One region of the Streptosporangium sp. NPDC050284 genome, then DNA from elsewhere that is predicted to be linked to it. Evidence: riboswitches for the same ligand, from Rfam matches in the RefSeq annotation. Region 1 holds a riboswitch; each other region holds the start of a gene.

Region 1 (7,667 bases):
AATGATCGAGACGCCGTCCAAGTGGCGTGCGTGAACATTCCGGCCCGGCCGCCCGGTGAACGGCACGGGGTCTCGCGAGGCGCTTCGGGGAAGTGGCCGCCTCGCCGAACTCGACCTCCTGCGCTTCTTCGCTGCCATCGCGGTGCTCGCCTTCCACTACTTCATCGCCTTCGCCTCGGTGTGGGGCGACCGCCCGGCCGAACTGTTCCCGGCGATCTCCACCGTCTCCGGGCTCGGCATCCTCGGCGTCGAGCTGTTCTTCATGATCAGCGGGTTCGTGATCCTGATGAGCATCTGGGGGCGGAGCCTGGGGGCGTTCGCCCTCTCCCGGCTGGTGCGGCTCTACCCCGCCTACTGGGTCAGCGTGGCCGTCACCGCCGCGGTGTACGGGCTGACCGCCGCCACGGCCCTGGATCCCAAGCTCAGCCTCGGCGAGTACGGGATCAACCTCACGATGCTCCAGCGGGCCCTCGGCGTCTACGACGCCAACGGCGTCTACTGGTCGCTCTGGGTGGAACTCCGCTTCTACGTACTGATCTCGATCCTGGTGATCGTCGGGGTGACGCTCAACCGCTGCCTGGTCTTCATGGGCGTCTGGCTGCTGGCGGCCGGGTTCTTCGCCGGAAGCGACGAGGCGTGGGTCGAGCTCGTGGTCATGCCCAAGTACGCGGCGTACTTCGTCGGCGGCATGGCGTTCTTCCTGATGACGAGGTTCGGTCCCAGGCTCGTCCTGTGGTGCCTGGCCGGGATCAGCGGCGGCCTGGCCGTGAGCGCGGCGATCGACCGGGTGGCCGGGCGCGTCGAGAAGGTCGGCTACGCCGCGATGCCCGTGCCCGAGTGGGCCGTGGTCGCCACGGTGGTCGGTTTCTACGTGCTCATGGCCATGGTGGCGCTGGGATGGCTGGGATGGCTGCGCTGGCGCGGCCTGGTCGTCCTGGGTGCGCTCACCTACCCGCTCTACCTGTTCCACACCCCGGCCGCGGTCCTGATCGTCCCCGCCCTGCGGGACGTGCTGCCGCCCCCGCTGACCGCCCTGGTCACGGTGCTGGCCGCGACGGCGTTCTCCTATCTGGTGTACCGGGTGGCCGAGCGTCCGCTTCAGGAGTTCGTCAAATCCATGAGGCGGAGAGGGGCCGCATCCCCGTCCCCGTCACAGCTCCCCGCGCTCTCCTCGATCCCCCTCGCAACGGGCGAAAAGGCTTCGGTGCCATAACTGTCCGACCACCGGGCATAGTGAAGGGTCTAGGGTCGGGAATAGATACCACGGAGAGAAACAGTCCCTGACGAACAGAGGGTGCGCATGACGGTACGGCGGGTGATGGGCATCGAGACCGAATACGGCATCTCCGTGCCCGGACAGCCGGGGGCCAACGCGATGGTGACCTCCTCTCAGGTCGTGAACGCCTATCTGGCGGCCTCGGCCGCCAGGGCACGGCGCGCGCGATGGGACTTCGAGGAGGAGAACCCGTTGCGGGACGCACGGGGGTTCGACCTCGCGCGGGAGGTGGCGGACCAGAGCCAGCTGACCGACGAGGACCTCGGCCTGGCGAACGTGATTCTCACCAATGGGGCCCGGTTGTACGTGGACCATGCCCATCCCGAATACTCCACACCCGAGTGCACCAATCCTCGGGCGGCGGTGATCTGGGACAAGGCGGGTGAACGGGTGATGCACGACGCGGCGGTCCGCGCCTCGGCGATGCCGGCCAACGCCCCGATCCAGCTCTACAAGAACAACACCGACAACAAGGGCGCCTCCTACGGCTGCCATGAGAACTACCTCATGCGCAGGGCCACCTCGTTCGCCGACATCGTCAGGCACCTGACGCCGTTCTTCGTCTCCCGGCAGGTCGTCACCGGCGCGGGCAAGGTCGGCATCGGCCAGGACTCCCGGGGCGAGGGCTTCCAGATCAGCCAGCGGGCCGACTTCTTCGAGGTCGAGGTGGGGCTGGAGACGACGCTCAAGCGGCCGATCATCAACACCCGGGACGAGCCCCACGCCGACCCGGAGAAATACCGTCGCCTGCACGTCATCATCGGCGACGCCAACATGTCGGAGATCTCGACCTACCTGAAGCTGGGGTCCACCGCGCTCGTCCTGGCGATGATCGAGGACGGCTACTTCACCCGCGACCTCGCCGTGGACAACCCCGTCCAGGCCCTGCGCGCGGTCTCACACGACCCCACGCTCAAGTACGAGATCTCCATGCGCGACGGTCGCAAACTGACGGCCGTGCAGCTCCAGATGGAATACCTGGAGCTCGCGCGCAAGTATGCCGAGGAGCGCAGCGCCAACGGCCTGGACGAGCCCACCAAGGACATCCTGGAGCGCTGGGAGTCGGTCCTCACCCGCCTGGCGGAGGATCCGATGCAGCTGTCCGGCGAACTCGACTGGGTGGCCAAGCTGGAGCTTCTGGAGGGATACCGGACCCGTGACGGCCTTCCCTGGTCGCACCCGCGTCTGCAGCTCGTCGATCTCCAGTACTCCGACATCCGTCCCGACCGGGGGCTCTACAACCGGCTGGTCGCCCGGGGCCGCATGCAGCGCCTGGTCACCGAGGAGGAGGTCCAGAGGGCCATCGAGGTGCCGCCCAACGACACCCGGGCCTACTTCCGAGGCCGCTGCCTGAGCCAGTACAGCGAGTCGGTGGCCGCGGCCTCCTGGGACTCGGTCATCTTCGACATCCCCGGCCGTGAGTCGCTGCAGCGCGTCCCCACCCTTGAGCCGCTCCGCGGCACCAAGGCCCACGTGGGCGAGCTGTTCGACCGTTGCCGTACCGCCGCGGAGCTGGTGACGGCGCTCACCGGCGAGCAGTGACGTCCTGAGAGGGGGGGGGGGGGGCGGGCGGGCCCCCCCCCCCCCCCACCCCACCCCCCCCCCCCCCCAAAACCCCCCCCCCCGGGGAGGGGGGGGGGGGCCAGAGGGGAAGTGACGCGGGCGGTGTGGGGGGGGGGGGGGCGGGGCGGGGGCGGGGGGGGGGGTGGGGGGGGGGGGGGGGGGGGGGGCGGCGCGGGGGGGGGGTGGGGGGGGGGGGGGGGGGGGGGGGGGCCCCCCCCCCCCCCCCCCCCCCCCCTCTTCGTGCCCACCGAATCCTGTTAAACCGGACACCTGGATTGACGGGGGACGGGAAATCGGGATAAGTTCCGGGTGCTTTGTGGCGGTGCGAGGGAAATCCGGTGAAATTCCGGTGCGGTCGCGCCACTGTAATCCGGCCCGCGAGGGCCGGGAGCCAGGTCACACTCGGCCGCCACCGACCTACGAAAAGGGACGCGTCAATCCCGGAGGAGGTGGCCGTGAGCCAGATCTCGGCACCGCACACCCAGCCCATCCCATGGCACTCGCTCACCCGCTGGCTGCTCGCCGTACCGGTGCTGCTGCTTCTCGCCTATCTGGTCACCTTCGACCAGGGGGCGATCTCCCAGGCGGGAAACTACCTGCACGAACTCATGCACGACGGGCGTCACCTGCTCGGCGTACCGTGCCACTGAGCCACAGGTGATCTCCAAACTCATCGTCCGGGGCCTCGTCGCCGGACTGCTCGCAGGGCTGCTCGCGGCCGTCTTCGCCTACACCGTCGGCGAACCACGCATCGACCAGGCCATCGCGCTCGAGGAGGCGGCCGCGGCCGCCTCCGGGGCCGAACCACACGACGACACCGGGACCGCCGCCCACTCCCACGACGAGGAGGAGGCCCTCGTCAGCAGGGACGGGCAGCGTTTCGGGCTCTTCCTCGCCCTCGGCCTGTACGGCCTGGCGGTCGGAGGGCTGTTCTCCCTCGTCTACGCGGCCGTACGCGGCCGGGCGGGACCTCGCTCGGAACCGGTGCTCGCGGTCACGCTCGCCGCCGCCGCGTTCACCTCCGTCGTCCTCATCCCTTTCATGAAATATCCCGCCAACCCACCGGCAGTCGGTGACCCGGAGACCATCGACCAGCGCACCGTGCTCTATCTGGTCGCCGTGGTGATCGGGATCCTCGCCGTCGCCGCCGGCACCGCCGCCTACCGCTACGCCTCGCGGAGCGAACCGTGGGTGCGCTGGCTGTCGGCGGGCGCCGCCTTCCTGGTCCCCGTCGTCGCGGCCTGGATCCTCCTGCCGGAGATCTCGGAGGTGCCCCAGGGCTTCCCCGCCGATCTCCTGTGGGACTTCCGGATCGCCTCGATAGGGACCCAGGCGGTCTTCTGGGCCGGTGTCGGCGCGCTGTTCGCCTTCGCCGCCCGCAGGCGCGGCCCGGTGTGACGACCCCCTCGGGGGTCACCCGCCTGCTCCTGGTCTGCCACGCCTCCACCTCGGCGACGGCGCGGGCCGCGTTCCCCGTCGACGAACCACTCGACGAACGCGGCCTGCGCCGGGCCGAGAGGATGGCGCGGTACTTCGGCGGGGCAGACCCCGGTCCCGCGGCCTGCCCGGCCGAGCTGCGCTGCGTCCAGACGGCGGCGGCGCTCGGCCTGCGGGTGGAGCACGACCCGTTGCTCGCCGACTGCGACCACGGCCGCTGGAGTGGCATGACGCTCGGCGAGGTCGAGGCAGCGGAGCCCGAGGCGCTCGCGTCCTGGTTCGGCGATCCGGGCGCGGCGCCCCACGGCGGGGAGTCGATCACCGCGCTCCTCGCCAGGGTTTCCGGCTGGCTCGCCGTCCGTACCCCCGGCAGGGCCGTCGCGATCACCCATCCGGCGGTCATCCGTGCCGCGGTCGTCCACGCCCTCGGTGCCCCCGCCCGGTCCTTCTGGCGCGTCGACGTCGCGCCATTGGCCCGCGTGGCACTCACCGGGCGCGGCGGGCGCTGGCGGCTCAACCACCTCCCCTGACGGCCCGACCACCCGACGACGTGAACGCGATGAACACCCCGGCGACGCGAAGGAGATCCCCAAGGTGCGTAACCCCCGCTATCCCTTCACCGCGATCGTGGGGCTGGAGGACCTGAAACTCGCGCTGATCCTCAACGCGGTCTCCCCCCGCGTCGGGGGAGTACTGGTCAGAGGGGAGAAGGGCACCGCCAAGTCCACGATCGTGCGGGCGCTGGCCGCTCTCCTGCCGCCTGTCGAGGTGGTGACCGGTTGCCGGTTCTCCTGTGACCCCGCCGCCCCCGACCCCGCCTGTCCCGACGGGCCACACGAGGTCCCGGCGGAACCGGCGGCCCGGTCCATCAGGCCCGCCCGCCTGGTCGAGCTGCCCGTCGGCGCCTCCGAGGACCGCCTCGTCGGCTCCCTCGACATCGAGCGTGCCCTCACCGAGGGCGTGAAATCCTTCGAACCCGGTCTCCTCGCGGGCGCCCACCGGGGCGTCCTGTATGTCGACGAGGTCAACCTTCTCCACGACCACCTGGTGGACCTGCTGCTCGACGCCGCGGCCCTCGGCACCTGCTACGTCGAGCGCGAGGGGGTGTCGGTACGGCACGCCGCCCGGTTCCTGCTGGTCGGGACGATGAACCCCGAGGAGGGGGAGCTGCGCCCGCAACTGCTCGACCGCTTCGGGCTGACCGTTGAGGTAAGGGCCTCGCGGGAGGCATCCCAGCGGGCGGAGGTGGTCCGGCGCCGTCTGGCCTTCGAGGCCGACCCCGCCGCGTTCGCCGCCGCCTGGTCGGACGAGGAGCGGGCGCTGGCCGCGCGCATCGCCGAGGCTCGAGCCAGGGTCGCCCAGGTCGTCCTGCCGGAGGCGGCGCTGCTCGGGATCGCCACCGTCTGCGCGGGCTTCGAGGTGGACGGGCTCCGGGCCGACCTGGTCACCGCCGGCGCGGCGATCGCGCACGCCGCCTGGCAGGGCCGCACCTCCGTCACCGCCGACGACGTCCGGGAGGCGGCCAGGCTCGCGCTCCCGCACCGCCGTCGCCGCGACCCCTTCGACGCGCCCGGCCTGGACGAGTCCAGGCTCCAGGATCTCCTGGACAGGATCCCCGACGACCCCGGCCCCGATCCTGACGGTCCCCAGGGCCCGGACGACCCCGGCGGCACCGATCCCGGCAGAGGCCGTGAGGGGGGCACGGAGGGAGGCTCGGACCCCGTATCCGACCACGGCTCCGAGGCCGGGGACGCCACCTCGGACGATCCCGGCGGCTTTGGAGGGCACGACGGCGGGGACGGCTCCCCGCACGGGGCCGCGGACGCCCTGGACGCCCCCGTCCCCGAGGCGTGGGAGGCTCAGGCCGCACAACCCCGGGAGCCGTCGGAGACGGCCGGGGGAGCACCGGCCCGCGAACAGATCGTCGACGCCGAGCCCGGGAGCGGGAACAGGCTGTTCACCGTCCCAGGCGTCGGCGCCGGAGCTCCCGGGCGCCGGTCACGCGCCAGGACACCCCTGGGCCGTACCACGGGCGCCGGGGTCCCCGAGGGCCACACCGGTTCCCTTCATCTGCGGGCCACCATCGGCGCCGCCGCCCCGTACCAGGTCGCGCGGGGCAGGAACGGGCCAGGACTGCTGCTGCGCCGCGGCGATCTCAGGGAGGCGGTCCGCGAGGGCCGCGAGGGCAACCTGGTGCTGTTCGTCGTGGACGCGAGCGGTTCCATGGCCGCCAGGCAACGCATGCGCGCGGTCAAGGCAGCGGTGCTCGGCCTGCTCCTCGACGCCTACCAGCGCCGCGACAAGGTCGGGCTCATCACGTTCCGCGGCGCCCGCGCCGACCTGGTACTGCCGCCCACCTCCTCCGTCGAGGCCGGCGCGGCCCGGCTGCGCGAGCTTCCCACCGGAGGCCGGACCCCGCTGGCCGCCGGTCTGCTGCGGGCCGCCGAGGTGCTCAGGGTCGAACGCCTGCGCGATCCGTCCAGACGCCCGCTGGTGGTCCTGGTCACCGACGGGCGGACCACCTCGGGAACCGCCGAGGAGTCCCACCGCGCGGCGGGACTGCTGGCCGGGGTGGCGGGCGTGGTGGTCGACTGCGAGGGCGGGCCCGTGCGCCTCGGCCTCGCCGCCTCCCTGGCGGCGCGGATGGGCGCGGAGACCGTACGCCTCGACGACCTCACCGACCTGGCCGGGATGGTCCGGGAGAGGCGTGGCGCCGCGTGACCGCGAAGGTCCGAGGTCTGTGAGTACGGCGAGGAGGCCGTACCGGATGGACGGTGCCGGATGACAGTGAGCCGGATGACAGTGAGGGGAGGGCGACGATGCCGCAGGGCAGACCCGTCAGCGTGCCCGAGGACGGCCTGACCACCAGACAGCGCCGCACCCGGCCGCTGCTGATCGTGCACACGGGGCCGGGCAAGGGCAAGTCCACCGCGGCCTTCGGCCTGGCCCTGCGCGCCTGGAACCAGGGCTGGCCGATCGGGGTCTTCCAGTTCGTCAAGTCCGCCAAGTGGCGGATCGGAGAGGAGCGGGCGCTGCGGGTGCTCGGCGACTCCGGTGAGGGCGGGGCGGTCTCCTGGCACAAGATGGGCGAGGGCTGGTCCTGGATCCAGCGTCCCGGCAGCGAGGAGGACCACGCCGCCGACGCCCGCGAGGGCTGGGAGCAGATCAGGCGCGACCTCGCCGCCGAGACGTTCCGCCTGTACGTGCTGGATGAGTTCACGTACCCGATGAAGTGGGGCTGGATCGACGTCGAGGAGGTGGTCGAGACCCTGCGCGGGCGCCCCGGTAGCCAGCACGTCGTCGTCACCGGCCGCGACGCCGACCCCCGGCTGCTCGACGCCGCCGACCTCGTCACGGAGATGGGCAAGATCAAGCACCCCATGGACGCCGG
Region 2 (7,667 bases), on a different contig from region 1:
CCAGGCGCTGGTCGGCCACGTACTCCAGATAGCGGCGCATCTGGTCCACGCTCATCCCGAGCAGGCCGTCACCGCACAGGTCGGCCGCGAAGGCCAGCTCCGCCGCGACCGCCTCCTCGATCATCCGGGTGACCTGCTCGACGAGCTTGTCGTCGAACAGGTCCGGCTCCTCGGCCCGTACGGTCTCCACGACACCGAAGGCGAACTCCATGTGCATGGACTCGTCGCGGAAGACCCAGTTCGTCCCGGTGGCCAGGCCGCCGAGCAGGCCCCGGGAGCGGAACCAGTAGACGTAGGCGAAGGCCCCGTAGAAGAACAGCCCCTCGATGCACGCCGCGAAGCAGATCAGGTTGAGCAGGAACGCCCGCCGGTCCTCCCGCGTCTCCAGCCGGGTCAGCCCGCCGAGCGAGTCGATCCAGCGGAAGCAGAACTCCGCCTTGTCGCGGATCGAGGGGATGTGCTCGACCGCGGCGAACGCCTTGACCCGCTCGTCGGGATCGGGCAGGTAGGTGTCGAGCAGGGTGAGGTAGAACTGGACGTGCACCGCCTCCTCGAACAGCTGCCTGCTGAGATACAGGCGCGCCTCGGGGGCGTTGAGGTGCTGGTAGAGGTTGAGGACGAGGTTGTTGGCCACGATCGAGTCGCCGGTGGCGAAGAAGGCCACGAGACGGTTGATCAGGTGACGCTCCTCGGGCGTCATCCTCGCCAGGTCCGCCAGGTCGGAGGTGAGGTCCACCTCCTCGACCGTCCAGGTGTTGCGGATCGCGGCCCGGTAGCGCTCGTAGAACTCCGGGTAGCGCATCGGCCGCAGGGTGAGATCCATGCCGGGGTCGAGCAACATCGGCGCATCGCCTTTCTGAGGGCTTCTGAGGACTTCTGAGGTCTTTCGCAGACCGGAGACGGCTACTGGCAGGCGTCGCAGTACTCGGGGTTCTCCAGGGAGCAGGCGACGGCCTCGGACACGACCTCGGGCACCGCCCCGGGCACGACCTCGGGCACGGCCCGCTCCGCCGGGGCCGCCACGGTGGCCTGCGCGATCCGGGTGGCCGGGCGCGAGCGCAGGTAGTAGGTGGTCTTCAGGCCCGACTTCCACGCGTAGGCGTACATCGAGGAGAGCTTGCCGATGGTCGGCGTGGCCATGAAGAGGTTCAGCGACTGCGACTGGTCGATGTACGGGGTGCGCGCGGCGGCCAGGTCGATCAGCGCCTTCTGCGGCAGCTCCCAGGCGGTCCGGTAGAGCAGCCTCAGGTCGGCGGGGATCTCGGGGATGTCCTGGACCGAGCCGTCGGCGCGCTTGATCGCGTCGCGGATCGGCGCCGTCCACAGGCCGCGGGCCTGGAGGTCACGGACGAGATAGCGATTGACCTGGAGGAACTCCCCCGAGAGGGTCTCGCGCTTGAAGACGTTGGAGACCTGCGGCTCGATGCACTCGTAGCAACCGGCGATGGAGGCGATCGTGGCCGTCGGCGCGATCGCGATCATCAGCGAGTTGCGCAGGCCGGTTTCCGCGATCCGCTCCCTGAGCTCCGTCCACGCGGCCGACGTCGCGGCCCCGTAGTGGTCGGGGTGCAGCACCCCGGTGGCGGCCCTGGTCTCCTCGTACGAGGGATGGCGGCCACGCTCGACGGCCAGGTCCGAGGAGGTCCGGTAGGCGGCGAGCGCGATCTCCTCGGAGATCCGGGTGGACAGCTCCAGCGCGCGCGGCGAGTCGAACGGCAACCGCAGCGTGAACAGCACGTCGGCCAGGCCCATCAGGCCGAGCCCGATCGGACGCCACCTCTGGTTGGCGGCCCTCGCCTCGGGGGTCGGGTAGAAGCCCAGGTCGATGGTTCGGTCGAGGAACCGCACCGCGGTACGGACCGTCGCGCGCAGCCGCGCCCAGTCGATCCCGTCCTCGAGGTCCCCTGACAGGTGGGCGGCGAGGTTGATCGAGCCGAGGTTGCAGACGGCGGTCTCGGCGTCGCCGGTGACCTCGAGGATCTCGGTGCAGAGGTTCGACAGGTGAATGACGTTCTGGGGCATCGCCGTCTGGTTTGATGTCCGGTTCGCCGCGTCCTTGAAGGTCATCCAGCCGTTGCCGGTCTGGGCGAGCGTGCGCATCATCCGCCCGTACAGGGTGCGGGCGGGAATCCGCCGGGTGAAGCGGCCCTCGGCCTCGGCGGCCCGGTAGGCGTCGTCGAACGCGGCGCCGTACAGGTCGGTGAGGTGCGGGACCTCCTTGGGGTCGAACAGCGACCAGGGGCCGTCGGCCTCGACCCGGCGCATGAACTCGTCGGGGATCCAGTTGGCCAGGTTCAGGTTGTGCGTGCGGCGGGCCTCCTCGCCGGTGTTGTCGCGCAGTTCCAGGAACTCCTCGACATCGGCGTGCCAGGGCTCCAGGTAGACGCAGGCCGCGCCCTTGCGGCGGCCTCCCTGGTTCACCGCGGCGACACTGGAGTCGAGCGTGCGCAGCCAGGGCACGATGCCGTTGGAGTGGCCGTTGGTGCCCCGGATCAGCGAGCCCCGCGAGCGGACCCTGGTCCAGGCGATCCCGATGCCCCCCGCGTACTTCGACAGCCGCGCGACCTGCCCGTAGCGCTCGTAGATGGACTCCAGCTCGTCGCGGGGCGAGTCGAGCAGGAAGCACGAGGAGAGCTGGGGCCTGCGCGAGCCCGAGTTGAACAGCGTGGGCGAGCTGGGCAGGTAGGACAGGGTGGCCATGAGCGCGTACAACTCGGCGGCCTCCTCGACGGTCTCGGCCAGGCCGCAGGCCACCCGCAGGAAGAAGTGCTGCGGGCGCTCCAGGACCTTGCGCGTCCGCGGGTGGCGCAGCAGGTAGCGGTCGTAGACGGTGCGCAGCCCGAAGTACTCGAACCTGGCGTCCGCCTCCGGATCGACCAGCGCGTCCAGGACCGCGGCGTGGGTGGACACGAACCTCGCGAGTCCGTCGGCGATCAGCCCCGCCTCGTGGGTCGCGGCGACGGACTCGGAGAAGGTACGGACGCCGTGCTCGGCGGCCTCGTCGGCGATCAGCTCGGCCAGCATCGCGGCGGCGACCCTGGAGTTCTCCGGATCGGTGATCACCCGGGCGGCGGCCTCGTCGATGGCCAGCCTGCGGCCGTCCGCGGCGCTCCCGGCGCTCAGGGCGCCGTCGTCGCCCGGCGCGGCCACCGCAGCGCTCTCGGTGTTCCCGGTGTTCCCGGTGTTCCCGGCGCTCCCGGCGCTTCCGGTGTTTCCCGCGCCGCCATGGCCCAACGCGGCCACCACCGCACCTTCGACGCCGCTGTCGCCCGTCGCGGTCGCCGCCGTGCTCCCCGTCGCGGTCTCCGCCAATGCCTGTGTCACGTGGTGCCCCTCGCTCGATCGGACTCGCCCCCACGGCTCCGCCGGATGGGCACGCGTCCGCGAGCGATCCCGGGCACGCCGGATCGCCTCGTTCCGCGAGCCCTCCCACGAGGCCCTGGACATTCACGTCACCGGCAGGTCTTCGGACTCACGGGCGCAATGCGCATGCCTACCGGCCGTCGCTTCCCAGGCGTGGATCGCCCAGTGCTCAATGACGGCTTTCGTTCCCGTTCACCGCTGCGGGGCAGTCCCGGAATCTCACCGGGTTCCCTCTTGCCTCGCCCCCCTCGGGGCGAACCAGCAACGAGCAGGATCCTACATCTAGGGGCGCCTGACGCAACTACCCCAACAAGTTGTGTCGGAGGACTTCAGCAGACCGAGCTCGTGAAGCACACCGCGGGCGCGGGCCGTCTCGGTGGAGAGCCACTGGCGAAAGTCGTCGCCGCTGAGATAGACCCGGCTCCAGCCGTGGGCCGCGCACAGGGAGCGCCAGCCTGGCGCGGCGTCGAGCCTGTCGCACAGGGCGATCGCGGCGTCCCTGTCCTCCGGGCTCATGTCCTTGGGCCCCAGCAGGCCGCACCAGTCGCTGTACTCCAGCCGGACGTCGACCTCCCTGAGCGTCGGCGCGTCGATCCCGTCGATCCGGTCACCGGAGGAGACCGCCAGGGGCCGCAGACGGCCCGCGGCGATCTCGGACCGCAGGGCACGCGCCGATCCCAGCAGGGCCGCCACCTGGCCCACCTGGAGCCCCTCCACCGCGTCCTCGGGGGTGAGGTATCCGGCATACTCCAGCAGCCGGGCGTCCACCCCGAGGCACTTGCCGATCATGCCGTAGAGCACGTGCTCGGAGCCTCCCTCCGGACGACCGCCGACCGCGAGCCCCGCCGGGTTCCGACGCAGCCGCGCGGCGAAGTCCTCGAAGGTCAGCAGGCGGGAGTCGGAGGGGACGACCAGGACCGACCAGTCGCCGACCAGGCGGGCGATGGGGGTGGCGGCGTTCACCACGGCGACGGTGTTGGCGATCTCCGCGGCGGCCACCATCGGCATCGCGGTGACGAGCAGCCTGCCCTCTCGCGCGAAGGGGCCGTGGAAGGCGCCGAACGCGTCGCGAGGGGCGGAGCCCAGGGCGCCGCCCCGCTCGACGGCCATCGCGGTACGCGCCAGTCCCGCCTGGACCACGACGGTCGCCAGCCTGCCCGCGATCCTGTCCCAGCCATGGCCGTCGGCGGTCGGTTCGAGGACGAACAGGCGCTTCACCACCGAGCCGGCGCCGTTCGCGCCGCACCCCGCGGCGACCAGCACCCCCGCCGCCAGCGCGAAAAACCCCCTACGGCGCATAAGCGCCCCTTCCCCCAAGAACCCCCTATACCAGAGGTTAGTACCTCATCACTATCCGTGATGAGACGGGGGGAGGGGAAGGGCGCGGGGCTCACTCCACCGTGACGCTCTTGGCCAGGTTCCTGGGCTTGTCGACGTCGCGCCCCAGGGCCACGGCCGCGTGGTAGGCGAAGAGCTGCAGCGGGATCGAGAGCAGGATCGGGTCCAGCTCGGTCTCGTTCTTGGGCACCACGACACAGTCGTCGGCGAGCTTGGGGTCGGCGCCGCGGTGGCCCACCATGAGCACCCGGCCGCCCCGGGCGCGGATCTCACCCAGCGTGGTGAGATTCTTGTCCAGCAGCTCGTCGTCGGGGACGATCGCCACCGTCGGCATGTCCGGGCCGATCAGCGCCAGCGGCCCGTGCTTGAGCTCGCTCGCCGGATAGGCCTCGGCGTGCACGTACGAGATCTCCTTGAGCTTCTGCGCGCCCTCGCGGGCCACCGGATAGCCCCTCACCCGGCCCACGAACATCATGCTCGGCGACTCGGCGTACTTGCCTGCCAGCTCCTTGAGCTGCGGCTCCAGCGCCAGGATCTCCTTGATCTGGTCAGGCAGCCTGCGCAGGCCGTCGCAGATCCTGCGGCCGTCGGCGGGAGACAGGTCACGCACCCGGCCCAGGTGCAGCGCGAGCAGCGCGAAGGCCACGGCGGTCGAGGTGAACGCCTTGGTGCTCGCCACCGAGACCTCGGGGCCCGCGTGCAGATAGAGGCCGCCGTCGCACTCGCGGGCGATCGCGCTGCCCACCGTGTTGACGATGCCGAGCACCCGGCCGCCCTTGCGCTTGAGCTCCTGCACGGCGGCGAGGGTGTCGTAGGTCTCGCCCGACTGGCTGATCGCCACATAGAGGGTGTCGGCCTCCACCACCGGACTGCGGTAGCGGAACTCGCTCGCCGGCTCCGCGTCGGCGGGGATGCGCGCCAGTTCCTCGATGAGCTGCGCGCCGATCTGGCCCGAGTAGTACGCGGAACCGCAGCCGATGACCTTCACTCGGCGGAACGAGCGGCTCTCCCGCGCGTCCATGTTGAGACCGCCCAGATGGGCGATGTGGAAGCGGTCGTCCAGCCGCCCGCGCAGCGTCCTGGCCACCGTGTCGGGCTGCTCGGAGATCTCCTTGAGCAGGTAGTGCTCGTAGCCGCCGGTGTCGTAGTGCCCGGCCTCCCAGTCGACGGTCAGCGTCTCCTTGGCCGTCTCCCGCGCGTCGCTGGCGAAGGTGTTGAACCCGTCGGCCCGCAGCACGGCGATCTCGCCGTCCTCCAGGTGCACCACCTGGCGCGTGTAGCGGACCAGCGCGGCCACGTCGGACGCGGCGAACATCTCCTTCTCGCCGATGCCCAGCACGATGGGACTGCCGTTGCGCGCCACGACCACCTCGCCGGGACGCTCGGAGTCGATCACCGCGATCCCGTACGTGCCGACGACCCGCTTGAGCGCGGTCCGCACGGCCTCCTCCAGCGAGTCGGCCTCCTTGACCGTACGGGCGATCAGGTGCGACAGCACCTCGGTGTCGGTCTCCGACAGGAAGATCGCACCGTCGGCCTCCAGCTTGGCGCGCAGTTCGTCGGCGTTCTCGATGATGCCGTTGTGCACGACGGCGATGCGCTCGTCGGTGGACAGGTGCGGATGGGCGTTGACGTCGCTGGGCGCGCCGTGGGTGGCCCAGCGGGTGTGACCGATACCCAGGCCGCCCTTGAACCGCGCGGGCACGACCGCAGCCAGGTCGGCCACCCGGCCCTTGACCTTGCGCATCTTGAGGCCCTTGTTGGAGATCACCACACCGGCCGAGTCGTAGCCCCGGTACTCAAGACGCTGCAGGCCCTCCAGCAGAATGGGCGCCGCGTCCTTGGGCCCTACATAGGCCACGATTCCGCACATGTAACCGCTCCTTATTCATGAACATCACTAAACGATCGAGGTGCCGTCGCCTGCTACCCGTAGACGATCCGGCGAAGCTGTCGCAGGGAGAGTTCGGGTGCCGCGACACGGCGTACCGCCAGCTCGGCGGCGACCCTGGGGAAGATCTCGTCGTTGACCAGCCCCCTGGCCCTGAGCTCCGCGTGGCGCCGCCGGACGAACTCGTCGGCGGACTCGGAGAAGTAGGCCAGCACGTCCGCGACGACCCGCGCCGCCTCGCCGGGACCGAGCGCGCTCGTCCGGGTCAGGTGGGTGATCAGATCCTCATGCGGATTCCGTGCCGTGGACACAGATCAGGACCATACGCATCCCGGAGGGACCACACCAAGTTTCCTGCCCGATTTCGGGCAGAGAATCTCCTCAACATCACAACCTCACCACAATGCGCGACAGTCGGTAATCTCTGATAACTCTAGGTAGTTGCCAGAGGGGGAGGAACCGCCATGCGCCGCCTGCCAGGGATCACCGTCGTCACCGCTCTCGCCGTCCTCGCCTCGGTCGCCCCCGCGCAGGCGGCACGTCCCGGGGGTCGGCCGGCGCCCTGGACGCCCTCGCCCCTCTCCGGGACCTCCACACCGTCCGGCACGGCGACGGCGACGGCGGGAACGAGGGCGCGGTCCGGCAGGCAGGCCGCCTTCACCAAGGCCGCACGGACGTACGGGGTGCCACAGAGCGTGCTGCTCGCGGTCTCCTACCTGGAATCCCGCTGGGAGGGCCACGGCGGGCGGCCCAGCGTCTCCGCGGGGTACGGCCCGATGCACCTGGTCGACGGCCGAGCCGCACCCGGACGGCCCCACGGCGCCGGGGAGGACCCGCGCGGCGACGAGACCCGGCCTCGCGTGATCGCCGTTCCGTCCGTCGTGAAGGAGCGGCCGCGAGACACCCTGCGGCGGGCCTCCGAGCTGACCGGCCTGCCCCCCGACCGGCTGCGCGAGGACGCCTCCGCCAACATCATGGGCGGCGCCGCGCTGCTCGCCGACTACCGGCGCCGTGCCGGCGGGGGCCCTCGCGACGACCCGGCCGGCTGGTACGAGGCCGTCGCCCGCTACCCCGG
Region 3 (7,667 bases), on a different contig from region 1:
GCGCCCACGGGTTGGACCTGGCCATGAACTCCTGGTTCTCCGGGTCCAGCACGTAGGTCGCGGCCAGCTTGTCGTACATCCAGTCGGCGACGACGCCGGTGGTGGCGTCGTAGCCGAACAGGTAGTCGACGGTGGCGGCCAGCTCGAAGGCCCCCTTGTAGCCGTGCCTGCGCATCGCGGCCAGCCAGCGGGGGTTCACCACCCTGGCGCGGAAGATCCTGGACGTCTCCTCGGAGAGCGTCCTGGTGCGGACCGCGTCGGGCCTGGTGCTGTCACCGATGTAGGCCGCCGGGGCCTTGCCGGTGAGCGCCCGGACTGTGGCGATCATGCCGCCGTGATACTGGAAGTAGTCGTCGGAGTCGGCGATGTCGTGCTCGCGGGTGTCGACGTTCTTGGCCGCCACGGCGATCCTGCGGTAGGCCGTCTCCATGTCCTGCCTGGCGGGAACGCCGTCGACGCCCCTGCCGTAGGCGAAGCCGCCCCAGACCGCGTACACCTCGGCCAGATCGGCGTCGTCGCGCCAGTTGCGGCTGTCGATCAGCGGCAGCAGCCCGGCGCCGTAGGCCCCGGGCCGGGAGCCGAAGATGCGCATGGTGGCTCTGCGCTCGTCTCCGTGCTCGGCCTGGTCGGCGAGCACGTGCGCCCGCACGTAGTTGATCTCCTCGGGTTCGGCCAGCCCGGCCGCCAGCCGTACGGCGTCGTCCAGCATCGCCACGACGTGCGGGAAGGCGTCGCGGAAGAAGCCGCTGATCCGGATGGTGACGTCCACGCGCGGACGGCCCAGTTCGGTGGCCGGGATCGGCTCCAGGCCGGTGACGCGGCGCGAGGCCTCGTCCCAGAGCGGCCGCACGCCCAGCAGCGCCAGCACCTCGGCGACGTCGTCGCCCGCGGTGCGCATCGCGCTGGTCCCCCAGACCGACAACCCGACCGAACGCGGCCAGTCACCGGTGTCGGCGCGGTAGCGCTCCAGCAGGGAGTCGGCCATCGCCTGGCCGGTCTCCCACGCCAGTCTGCTCGGCACGGCCTTGGGGTCGACCGAGTAGAAGTTGCGGCCGGTGGGGAGCACGTTGATCAGCCCGCGCAGCGGCGAACCGCTCGGCCCGGCGGGCACGTAGCCGCCGTCGAGGGCGTGCAGGATCGCGTCGATCTCGTCGGTGGTGCGCGCCAGCCGGGGCACGACCTCGACGGCGGCGAACCGCAGGATCCGCTCCACCTCCCCCAGGTCCGCGCCGCGTGCGTCAGCCGCGACGGACGCCCCGGATCCGCCGTCCCGACCGGTCACTCCGGCCGAGCCCGTCGAGGCGCTGGAGTCGTTGTGGCCGGTGTCGTCGGCCCGGCCCAGGACCTCGGCGGTCACCTCCCCTGCCGCGGCCGGGTCCCAGCCGCGGTGTTCCATCGCCTCGACCAGGGCGCGGGCCAGGGTCTCGGCGTCGTCGACGCCGATCCGTCCCGCGCTGCCGTCCTCGGCCAGGCCCAGGGCCTCGCGCAACCCGACGAGCGCCTCGCCGCCCGCCCACATCTGCCGGGCGCGGAGCATGGCCAGGACCAGGTCGACGCGCGGTTCCCCTTCGGGAGCGGCTCCCAGCACATGCAGGCCGTCGCGGATCTGAACGTCCTTGACCTCGCACAGCCAGCCGTCGATGTGCAGCAGGAAGTCGTCGAACTCGGCGTCGTGGGGACGGCCTGTGACCCCGAGGTCGTGGTCGAGCCTCGCGGCCTGGATGAGCGTCCAGATCTGGGCGCGGATCGCGGGCAGCTTGGCCGGGTCCATCGCCGCGATGGAGGCGTGCTCGTCGAGGAGCTGCTCCAGCCTGGCCATGTCCCCGTAGCTGTCGGCGCGGGCCATCGGCGGGACGAGGTGGTCGACCAGGGTGGCGTGGGCGCGGCGCTTGGCCTGGGTGCCCTCGCCCGGGTCGTTCACCAGGAACGGGTAGACGAGCGGCAGGTCGCCGAGCGCGGCGTCCGGGCCGCAGGAGGCCGACAGGCCCGCCGACTTGCCGGGCAGCCACTCCAGGTTGCCGTGCTTGCCCACGTGGACCACGGCGTGCGCGCCGAAGCCGTCGGCCAGCCAGCGGTAGGCGGCCAGGTAGTGGTGGCTGGGCGGCAGGTCGGGATCGTGATAGATCGCGATGGGATTCTCGCCGAAGCCGCGCGGCGGCTGCACCATGACCACCACGTTGCCGGAACGCAGCGCGGCCAGCACGATCTCGCCCTCGGGATCGTGCGAGCGGTCCACGAACAGCTCGCCGGGCGCCGGGCCCCAGTGCTCCTCCATCCGGACGCGCAGGTCCGCGGGGAGGGTGGCGTACCACTCGGCGTACCGGCTCGCCGCGATGCGCACCGGGTTTCCCGCGAGCTGCTCCTCGGTGAGCCAGTCCTGGTCCTGCCCACCCGCGGCGATCAGCGCGTGAATGAGCGCGTCGCCGTCCTGCCCGCTCACCCCGGGCAGCTCGTCCTCGGCGCCGATGTCGTAACCGCGCTCGCGGAGCGCGGCCAGCAGCCGTACCAGGCTGGCCGGGGTGTCCAGGCCGACGGCGTTGCCGATGCGCGCGTGCTTGGTGGGATAGGCCGACAGCATCAGCACCAGCCGCCGCTCGGCGGGCGGGATGTGCCGCAGCGCGGCGTGGCGCACCGCGATGCCCGCCACCCGCGAGGCCCGCTCGGGATCGGCCACGTAGACGGTGAGCCCGTCCTCGTCGATCTCCTTGAAGGAGAACGGCACCGTGATGATCCGCCCGTCGAACTCGGGGATCGCGACCTGGGTGGCGGCGTCCAGCGGGGACAGGCCGTCGTCGTTCTCCTCCCAGGAGGCCCGGCTGCTCGTCAGGCACAATCCCTGCAGGATCGGTACGTCCAGCTCGGCGAGCGCGCCGACGTCCCAGGCCTCGTCGTCCCCGCCCGCCGACGCGGTCGCCGGGCGGGTGCCGCCCGCAGCGAGCACGGTCACCACCAGGGCGTCCACCGTGCGCAGGACCTCCAGCAGGCCGGGTTCGGCGGTGCGCAGCGAGGCGCAGTACACCGGCAGTGCCCGCGCGCCCGCGTCCTCGATCGCCGAGCAGAGCGCCTCGACGAAGGCGGTGTTCCCCGCCACGTGGTGGGCCCGGTAGTAGAGCACCCCGACGACGGGTCCGTCCTGGCCGCGCGTCTCGCGCGTCGGCGTTCCCCAGGTGGGGGTGGGCTCGGGCGCGGCGAACCCGTGGCCGGTGAGCAGCAGCGTGTCGGACAGGAAGTGATGCAGCTCGGTCAGGTTGGCCGGGCCGCCGTGGGCGAGGTAGGCGTGCGTCTCGGCGCAGACCCCGCCGGGCACGGTGGACAGCTCCATCAACTCGGCGTCCGGCGCCTGCTCGCCGCCGAGGACGACGACGGGCCGAGGTCCGGCGAGCAGGGCGTCCAGCCCTTCCTCCCAGGCGCGGCGCCCGCCGAGCAGGCGGACCACGACCAGGTCGGCGCCCTCCAGCAGCGGCGGGAGGTCGGCGGCGGCGAGTCTGGCGGGGTTGCCGAGCCGGTAGTCCGCGCCGCTCGCGCGGGCGCTCAGCAGGTCGGTGTCGGAGGTCGAGAGCAGCAGGATCACGCGCCACACTCCGGGAGAGGAGTGGCGGTACGGCCCGCGGGAGCCGCGATGCGGCGGGAGAGCCGCGACGTCGCGGTGTGACGCAGGAACGGCGGTGTCACACCATGATGTGGCGACCCCGATGCCGCGTCGTGACGGGAAGACCACGATGCCGCGTCGTAGCGGGGGAACGGCGATGTCGCGGTGTAACGGGGGAACGGCGAAGAGCGCACGGAGCTTCCTCCCTCGGGGTCCTCGCCCCGGGTCGTCGTCGGCCACGACGGCTGGAGTCTCCTGGCTCCCGGATCGGTGCTCACCCCGGCCTTCCCGTCCTTCGTCGGACAGTGGCCCGGGTGGGGTTCGCTCCCCGGTTACAGTGGCGGGACCGCGCCGGATTCACACCGGCTTCCTCCCTTGCCGTCGCCATCGATGACACTACGGCAGTCCGGGGCATTGCAAGAAACTGGCATTAACATCCTCTGAGTGTCCATTGCCGACTTTTCCGGACGATCGCGACTCGACGCGTGCCCCGGAGCGCTCCAGGTCCACGCCGCCGCGGACGGCGGCCTGGCCCGCGTCCGCGTACCCGGAGGTCGTCTCACCCCCTCCCAGCTGCGCGAACTCGCCGACGCCGCCACGGCGTACGGCACCGGCGTCATCGAGCTCACCTCCCGGGCGAACGTCCAGGTACGCGGTCTCGGGCCGGAGGATCCAGGAAGCGGTACGGGAAACGGGTTCGCCGCAAGGATGGCGAGAGCGGGTCTGCTGCCCTCGGCGACACACGAGCGGATCCGCAACATCCTCGCCTCCCCCCTGACCGGAGTGGACGGACCGGCCGGACCGGCCCGACTCGACAGACCGGCTGGACCGGCCGAACCGAGCGAACTCGACGGACCACCTGGACCGGCTGGATCAGGCGGAATCGACGAGCCGAGCAGGCCGAACGGACCGAACGGCATGAAAGGGACGAACCATCCGGACGGCCGTGGGATCGCCGACGTCACCCCTCTGATCGGCGAGTTGGATCGACGGCTGTGTGCTCGCCCGGCCCTCGCCGCCCTGCCGGGACGGTTCATGTTCGCCCTCGACGACGGCCGGGGGGACGTGGCCGGCCTGGGCGCGGACGCCACGATCCTGCCCACGGCGCCGGACGAGGCGGCGCTGCTCCTCGCCGGAACCGACACCGGCCTGCGCGTACCGCTCGACGAAGCCGTGACTGTCCTGCTCGCCGCCGCCGAGGCGTTCCTCGACGAGCTGGCCACCCGGGACGTCACCGCCTGGCGGATCGCCGAACTTCCCGACGGCCCCTCCCTGATCACCGCCCGGATACGAACCACTCTCGGACTCCCCGACACACCCCCATTCGAACCGGTGAGACCGCGCGTCGTGACCTCCGGGCCGGTCGGCGTCGTCGAGAGCGCGGACGGGCCGGGGAACCGAACCGGCGCCACAGGAGAGACGGGTCCCGGAGACGCCGCAGGCCACGGAGACAGGGACACGGGCGGTCCGGGAAACGAGGGCACGCGGGCGGCGCTCGGGGTGGCGATCCCGTTGGGGCGGCTGACCTCCGCGCTGGCATCGATGCTCGCCGACGCCGCCTCGGGCGGGGAGATCCGGCTCACGCCATGGCGCGGTGTGGTCCTGCCCGGCCTGGACCGCGCCGAGGTCACGGGCACGGCCGCCCGTCTGGAGGCCGCCGGACTGGTCGTCGACCCCGCCTCCCCCTGGATCGGTGTGACGGCCTGCACCGGCCGCCCCGGCTGCGCCAAGTCCCTCGCCGACGTCCAGGCCGACGCCGCCACCGCCATCGGCTTCACCTCGCCGTCCGGAAGCGAGCTCTCCGGAGGAGAGCTCTCCGGAAGCGAGCCCTCCGCGGCCTCGCCACCCGGGGGTGAGCCGCCGTCCAAGGGCGAACCGTCCACGACCTCACCGTCCGGGGACGAACTCGGCGTGGCCTCACCGTCCAGGAGTGAGCCGTCCAGGGGCGAACCGTCCGGGAGCGAACCGTTCGTGGCCCCGCCGTCCACGATGGGGCCGGGCACCGATACGCTCCCCGTGCACTGGGCGGGCTGCGCCAGGCGCTGTGGCCGCCCGAGGGGACGGGTGGCGGACATGATCGCCACCGGTGACGGTTACCGCCTGGAACTGGACGGCACCGCCCTGACCTGCTCCGGCATCGAGGAGACCGCGGCCGCGGTGGCGGCCGCCAGAGGGGAACTGTGATCGACTACGTCCGCGACGGCGCGGAGATCTACCGCCGCTCCTTCGCCACCATCCGCGCGGAAGCCGACCTGGACGGCCTGCCCGCAGACGTCGCCCGGGTCGCGGTCCGTATGATCCACGCCTGCGGGATGGTCGACCTGGTGGGCGATCTGCGCTGGTCGCCCGGTGTCGTGGCCTCGGCGCGCGAGGCGCTCCAGGCGGGCGCCCCGGTGCTCTGCGACGCCATGATGGTCGCCTCGGGGGTGACCAGGCGACGCCTCCCCGCAGGCAACGAGGTGATCTGCACCCTCGGCGACCCCCGGGTGCCGGAGCTCGCCGCCCAGCTGGGCACCACCCGCAGCGCCGCGGCGCTGGAGCTGTGGCGCGACAGGCTCCAGGGCTCGGTGGTCGCGATCGGCAACGCGCCGACCGCGCTGTTCCGGCTGCTGGAGATGGTCGAGGAGGGCGCGGGCCGCCCGGCCGCCGTGCTCGGCGTCCCGGTCGGCTTCATCGGCGCCGCCGAGTCCAAGCAGGCCCTCGCCGAGCACCCGGCGAGGCTGGAATACCTCGTCGTGAACGGACGCCGAGGCGGAAGCGCGATGACCGCCGCCGCGGTCAACGCGATGGCGAGCGAGGACGAATGAGCGACGACGTGAACGCACGCGTGACCGGACGGCTGTGGGGCGTGGGGCTCGGCCCCGGTGACTCCGAGCTGGTGACCGTCAAGGCCGCCCGCCTGATCGGCCAGGCGGACGTGATCGCCTTCCACAGTGCCCGCCACGGCCGCAGCATCGCCCGCTCGGTGGCCGCCCCCTACCTGCGGCAGGGGCAGGTCGAGGAGGCGCTCATCTACCCGCTCACCACCGAGACCACCGACCACCCCGGCGGCTACCAGGGGGCGATCGACGACTTCTACGCCGCCTGCGCGGTGCGGCTGGCCGCCCATCTGGACGCCGGACGCGACGTGGTGGTGCTGTGCGAGGGCGACCCGCTCTTCTACGGCTCGTACATGCACATGCACAAGCGTCTGTCGCACCGCTACGTCACCGAGGTCGTGCCGGGCGTGACGTCGGTGAGCGGTGCCTCGGCGGTGCTGGGACGCCCACTGGTCGAGCGGGACGAGGTCCTGACCGTGCTGCCGGGGACGCTTCCCGCCGAGGTGCTCGCCGAGCGCCTGGCGGCCACCGACTCGGCCGCGGTGCTGAAGCTCGGCCGTACCTTCACCAAGGTCCGCGACGCGCTGGCCGAGGCCGGGCGTCTCGACGAGGCCTGGTACGTCGAGCGCGCCACCACCGGACAGCAGCGCCTGGCGCCTTTGGCCGAGGTCGACCCCGGCAGCGTCCCGTACTTCTCGCTGGCGCTGATCCCGAGCCCCGTCAACGCGTCGAGCCCCGCGCCCGCCGCCGTAACCGGGACACCGGGCGAGGCGAGGACGCGCGGCGAGGTGGTCGTGGTGGGACTCGGCCCCGCCGGGCGTCCGTGGCTGACCCCGCAGGCGCAGGAGGCGCTCGCCGAGGTCGACGAACTCGTCGGGTACGGCCCCTACCTGGACCGCGTCCCGCCCAACCCGCGCCAGCGCCGCCACCCCACCGACAACCGGGTGGAGGCCGAGAGGGCCGCGCACGCGCTGGAGCTGGCCGCGGCCGGGTCGAGGGTGGCCGTGGTCTCCTCGGGCGACCCCGGGGTGTTCGCGATGGCCAGCGCGGTGCTGGAGGTGGCGTGCGAGCCGAGGTTCGCGGACGTGCCGGTACGGGTGCTGCCCGGCCTGACCGCGGCGCACGCGGTGGCGAGCAGGGCCGGTGCGCCCCTCGGCCACGACTACTGCGTGCTGTCGCTGTCGGACCTGCTCAAACCCTGGGAGGTGGTCGCCGAGCGGATCAGCGCCGCGGCGAAGGCCGATCTCGTCCTGGCCCTC

Evidence for each region. A riboswitch is a leader RNA that binds a small molecule or an ion and turns the genes downstream of it on or off. The one in region 1 is predicted to bind cobalamin.
Region 2: another riboswitch for cobalamin. It lies ahead of ACIBH4_RS03085 (ribonucleoside-diphosphate reductase subunit alpha); the one in region 1 lies ahead of ACIBH4_RS12365 (CbtB domain-containing protein).
Region 3: another riboswitch for cobalamin. It lies ahead of cobN (cobaltochelatase subunit CobN); the one in region 1 lies ahead of ACIBH4_RS12365 (CbtB domain-containing protein).

Annotation. Positions count from the first base shown of each region.
Region 1 is NZ_JBITIZ010000004.1:301,290-308,956, reverse strand. Features, by position in the region: gene ACIBH4_RS12375 (acyltransferase) at 56-1,213, shown strand; gene dop (depupylase/deamidase Dop) at 1,301-2,818, shown strand; cobalamin riboswitch at 3,130-3,260, shown strand; gene ACIBH4_RS12365 (CbtB domain-containing protein) at 3,295-3,489, shown strand; gene ACIBH4_RS12360 (CbtA family protein) at 3,497-4,237, shown strand; gene ACIBH4_RS12355 (histidine phosphatase family protein) at 4,234-4,806, shown strand; gene ACIBH4_RS12350 (VWA domain-containing protein) at 4,871-6,997, shown strand; gene cobO (cob(I)yrinic acid a,c-diamide adenosyltransferase) at 7,096-7,667, shown strand, end outside.
Region 2 is NZ_JBITIZ010000001.1:715,517-723,183, reverse strand. Features, by position in the region: gene ACIBH4_RS03090 (ribonucleotide-diphosphate reductase subunit beta) at 1-841, opposite strand, end outside; gene ACIBH4_RS03085 (ribonucleoside-diphosphate reductase subunit alpha) at 904-3,324, opposite strand; cobalamin riboswitch at 3,440-3,641, opposite strand; gene ACIBH4_RS03080 (tripartite tricarboxylate transporter substrate-binding protein) at 3,646-4,662, opposite strand; gene glmS (glutamine--fructose-6-phosphate transaminase (isomerizing)) at 4,754-6,574, opposite strand; gene ACIBH4_RS03070 (hypothetical protein) at 6,628-6,903, opposite strand; gene ACIBH4_RS03065 (peptidoglycan recognition family protein) at 7,057-7,667, shown strand, end outside.
Region 3 is NZ_JBITIZ010000009.1:379,558-387,224, reverse strand. Features, by position in the region: gene cobN (cobaltochelatase subunit CobN) at 1-3,571, opposite strand, end outside; cobalamin riboswitch at 3,817-4,012, opposite strand; gene ACIBH4_RS22950 (precorrin-3B synthase) at 4,034-5,773, shown strand; gene ACIBH4_RS22945 (precorrin-8X methylmutase) at 5,770-6,396, shown strand; gene ACIBH4_RS22940 (precorrin-2 C(20)-methyltransferase) at 6,417-7,667, shown strand, end outside.